One region of the Desulfosporosinus acidiphilus SJ4 genome, then DNA from elsewhere that is predicted to be linked to it. Evidence: riboswitches for the same ligand, from Rfam matches in the RefSeq annotation. Region 1 holds a riboswitch; the other holds the start of a gene.
What was found. Region 1 has a riboswitch for cobalamin ahead of DESACI_RS11550 (AIR synthase family protein). Riboswitches for the same ligand answer to the same signal wherever they lie in the genome.
Positions count from the first base shown of each region.

Region 2: it holds a riboswitch for cobalamin, as region 1 does, so the genes downstream of both, DESACI_RS02745 (HoxN/HupN/NixA family nickel/cobalt transporter) here and DESACI_RS11550 (AIR synthase family protein) in region 1, are expected to answer to the same signal.

Region 1 covers NC_018068.1:2,532,435-2,534,842, forward strand. The annotation lists gene DESACI_RS11540 (MFS transporter) at 1-289, shown strand, start outside; gene DESACI_RS11545 (spore coat protein) at 390-956, opposite strand; cobalamin riboswitch at 1,138-1,314, shown strand; gene DESACI_RS11550 (AIR synthase family protein) at 1,411-2,154, shown strand; gene DESACI_RS11555 (ECF transporter S component) at 2,371-2,408, shown strand, end outside.
Region 2 covers NC_018068.1:561,261-563,668, reverse strand. The annotation lists gene DESACI_RS02745 (HoxN/HupN/NixA family nickel/cobalt transporter) at 58-1,077, opposite strand; cobalamin riboswitch at 1,209-1,399, opposite strand; gene DESACI_RS02740 (two-component system sensor histidine kinase NtrB) at 1,532-2,408, opposite strand, start outside.

The sequences.
Region 1 (2,408 bases):
TGGGATCCCCATTCTCGCATTCATTGTCGGTGCCGCATTGATTTCGACTTTTTCTACCACTGTGGTTTTTGGACAAAGGCTTTTGCCTCGTAATATTGGGCTTGCTTCAGGACTGATGCTAGGTTTTGCAGTTGGTATGGGTTCTATCGGGGTAACATTACTTGGAGCTATCGCTGATCGTTTCGGCCTGCCCTTTACTATGAACATCATAAGCTTACTTCCTGTACTGGGCCTTGGACTTGCCTTTATCCTCCCGGATGTCAGGGCCTGGGGGGGTGCCGTGAAGTAAACACATAAGGTATTTAAGAAGAAACTGAAATGAATTAATTTCCTAATCCTTTCCGGACCCAAAAATCATGGCACTCCCCGAATGAGAGTGCCATGATTTTTCATTGTAAGGTTGCAGCCGGACCTTGGACAACATTATAAGACTGTCCAAGGATGTTCATTGTGGTTTGATCAGCAGCTTCAAGAGGATAATAACCTTTCTTAACCATCCACTGCCAAACATCATAGGCGTGATGTGATGACATTTTAAAAGCATCTTCTAAAAATGATCTTAAGCCAGGGTTGCCTGCTTCCATGGCTGACCATGCATATTCACGACCTGCTCTTTTTAAGGTCAGCATATAGGATGTAGCAATTTCTCTATCATTTAACGCGGTTAATTGTGTCCTTGGAGTAACCGATTGCACGTTTGTTTGTGATTCGGTGTAATTAGGCAGGGTATTGTTTAAGGGAGGAACTTGGAGGGTAGATGTCGGACCGTCCGGTCTGCTGAGATATTCAACTTTAATGTTATAATCCTTAACGTGGTAATCAAAATGTCCCTGAATAATGGACCTTAATTCCGGGTCTTTTACCTGACTAAGAAAGAAAGCCATATTTGTAATTGAATTAACACAACTCAGTGTTAATTCGTTGAGATTCAGGGCTTCATTGTTTGCTAATTTCATAATAATGGCAGCCTCCTTTTGGTATTTTGTCATTTTATATTGCTCAGAAGACTAACTTTTATTCTCGCTAACCGCAGCTTAACCGTCGGTTGTACCCTTGACCTACACAGTTTCTAATTTTGGTGATTCAAAAAACTCTTGTAATCTAAGCTTTTATAGATTAAAATACGATTAATTAAATTAAAAATCAGACATTAGAGGTGCCCTTTAAATAAAGGGAGAATAGGGAACTGGGTGAGAATCCCAGACGGACCCACCACTGTAAATGAGGAGACTTATATAAAGCCACTGGGTGACCGGGAAGGTGTATAAGTTGATGATTCTAAGTCAGGAGACCTGCCTATAATGTAGAACATGAATCAAGGCAAAGTTCATGGTCAAAAATCTGTTTCCTAGGGAGCAGACTTTTGACTATGAACTTTTTGTTCTGCTAAGAGAAAGGAGTGATAGAAGTTTGGGATATCAGGGTCGCGATATAGAAGCTGTTTTGATAAATCCAGAGCAATATCTAATTGCATCTTGTGATTCCTGCGGGGCAATCGGATTAAAAGAGTTTGATGTCGTTAAAGTATCTTGGTCGGTCACTGGAAGAATGACCACCAGAGTTGCCCTGCTGGAGGTCCTAGCCGTAGGCGCAGTACCGAAAATCATGACTGTGGCGATTTCTAACGAACCTTCTCCGACGGGTGAGGAACTATTAAAGGGGGTGAAAGAAGAGTTAGACTTTGCCGGGCTTAACCTCTCGATGGCTGTAAGCACCGAAAAAAATATACCGACCCAACAAACTGGGCTCGGCATAAGTGTCATTGGCACAGTTCGTACAGAACATCTGCGAGTAGGAACTTCACAAATTGGAGATGAAGTTTACTGCCTTGGTATGCCAAAAGTCGGCTCTGAACTTTGCAATCCGGAAGATCCAGAAATCGTACAGGTTACAGATCTGCAAAAGCTCTTAGAAGTTCTTGGAATCCATGACGTTATACCCGTGGGGTCAAAAGGAATTTTGAAAGAGGCCCAGCTGTTAGCCTCAAATAATAACAGTAAGTTGTTAATTAATCAATCCTGTTCTTTAGACTTAAATAAATCCGCTGGTCCATCCACGTGTCTTGTTTTCTCTGCTTCTTCATCAACAAAAGAGAATTTACTTTCTTTAAACCGGGATCAATTACAGCTTAATAAAATTGGTGCACTAATCTAATGAACTAAGGATATAACGGAGGAGATAAGAGAGCTGGGGAGATGGGGCATGACATAGTGAAATGAGGAATCGATGGAGGAATCGATGAAATAATCATTGAAACTATAACACAAAATTATGAAGCATAAAAATACTAACAGATGAGAATTAGAATGTAATTCTATAAACAAATGAAGTTTAATGTAAAACATATGAAATATTAAGGGGGAAAAATTAATGGGTCAAATCAACAACATGGAAACAAAAGAGGTCAA
Region 2 (2,408 bases), 2.0 Mb from region 1:
ATAAGCATTTTTAGGGGTTCATAGAAAAAACATTACACAATGGGAAAACAAAATATCTTATACAAAACTACTTTCTTTTTCACCAAGTCGGAACACTTTCCAGCCGATCAATGACACAGACCAAACCAATATGAACATTCCTGCAAGCATAAAACCCATCTTGTTAAAATCCAAGTTTTGTAGCCAGAGCCAAAACCCACTGTTAAGCCCGCTTTCTTGGGCAAACACCCGGCCGACTTCGATAATACCGATAACTCCTGCAGCCAAGATTGAAAGGCCCGTGATAGTTAGGTTATAATAAACTTTTCTCAAAGGTGAAGTAAGTACCCATTGATATGCGGTCGACATAAAGAAACCGTCCATGGTATCCATCATACTCATACCAGCAGTAAATAGAATAGGGAAAGATAAAACAGCGAACCAAGGTACACCACTCGCCGAGGCAGAGGCTGATGTTGCCAGGACCGCGATTTGTGTTGCCGTATCAAATCCAAGTCCAAACAAAAGCCCTATTAGGTAAATTTGCCAGTTCTTACTAACAAGGTTAAATAACCGATTTATTGAACGATTAATAAATCCTTTATCGGGCCGTTCTACACTTTCTGAAATGTACTTACCTCTCGCCATACTATTAAAAGTTTTTACAATATCCTTTAATATCATCAAATTTACAAGAGCTAGGATAAGCAGCAAAGAACCAGAAACTAAAGTGGCCACAACCCCGCCGACAGCTTGAAATTGCGGAAGTGCTTTTTGCGCCCACTTAACGGCAAAAATAGTTAATGTGCCCATAACAATAACTACAGTTGAATGTCCACAGGAAAAGAAGAAGCCTACACCTTTTGTTTTGCTCTTTCTTTGAACCAACGTGCGGGTCATATTATCAATCGCTGCGATATGATCTACATCAAAAGCATGACTTAGTCCAAAGGTATAGGAGATTACGGCCAAGCCTAGAAGTTGAGGATATTTAAAAACACCCGTGGAGAGAAGCAACACCCCTGTAATAAGTATCGCTAAGATTGCTGATCCATACTTAATCGCGTCGAAATGCCTCTGGGTGGAAATATTACTCATTATTAAAACCCCCATAAAAATTTAAATAAAATAACAAAAACCCTTTCACTATCTGAAAGGGTTCGTAAGAGTTCTAACCAGTATCAACAACTAAAGACACCGATATACACCTCCCTAACATCCCGTAGGTAGTTTAAACTTCGGAATAAGCAGGTCTCCTGGCTCAAGATCATTGTCAACTCACGTCTTCCCAAGTTTTATCCTAGTGACATTAAGTAAGTTAACTCCCCTTCACAGTGGCGGGCACCGCGTCAGTCTTCAACTGACTTCCCTTTTCAATCCTTTCCCTCAGGAAAAGATTACTTATCCCTCGATATTTAATTACTCATATTTTAGCATACGAAAAATAGGTTGTCGAGCTATTTCGACTTATTGTGATATTTTCACACATGCAAGATTTAAAGAGGCCTTAAACTTCAGAACGATTTGCTATGGGACGCCCTGAACATTTCAATCAGGGTCCTTCCTCACATCGAGGCAACAAAATTTCAACTCTTGTTCCCCGCCCATTTCGATTTGAAACGGATATCTTCCCGCCGTGTTGATCTAGGATACGATGTACCACCGACAAGCCTAATCCGGTTCCTTTCTCCTTTGTTGTAAAAAATGGGTCATATATGTAAGGCAAGACATCGGGCGAAATTCCTTGCCCTTCATCGCTAACGGCAAATCCTACAAAGTCTTTTGGTTGAATACCCTCCAGAAGAATCCTTCCGCCTTCTCCTTGGGCATCTATGGCATTAAGTAAGATATTTAAAATGACTTGTTTAATCTGGTCAGAGTCTGCTTCAACCTCGTAATCATCAACTTGTCCTCCTGTTTGAGATAATTCAATCTGGTGCTGCCGCAGAGCAGGCTGAATTAACGAAACTCCCTCCGCCAAGAGTTTTCCTAACTTAACCCTTCCACGCACCAATTCTTTAGGACGGGCAAAACTTAAGAACTCACTAACTAACCGATTTAAGCGTTCACACTCTTCTTGAAGCACACGACAATATTCTAAAACCTCTCTATCTTCTCTCTTATCCTGAGCCAAGAGCTGAATACTTACTTTCATGATCCCCAGTGGGTTGCGTATTTCATGAGCCAGTCCGGCACTCAGGTGCCCAAGCGCGATTAACCGTTCAGTTTGCCGGATCTCGCTTTGCAAGCGTTCACGTTCTAGGCTTTCATGTTTTAACTTTTCTACTAACTCCTTCTGAATTTGAAGTGCAAGTTGATGCTTACGTGTCGCTTTCCGTTCCTGTTCAATTAGAAAACCAGTTAACCAACCAATTCCATTAGTTAGGCCAATTTCCACCCATTGAGTTAGCATAGCTGATGAAGTCATT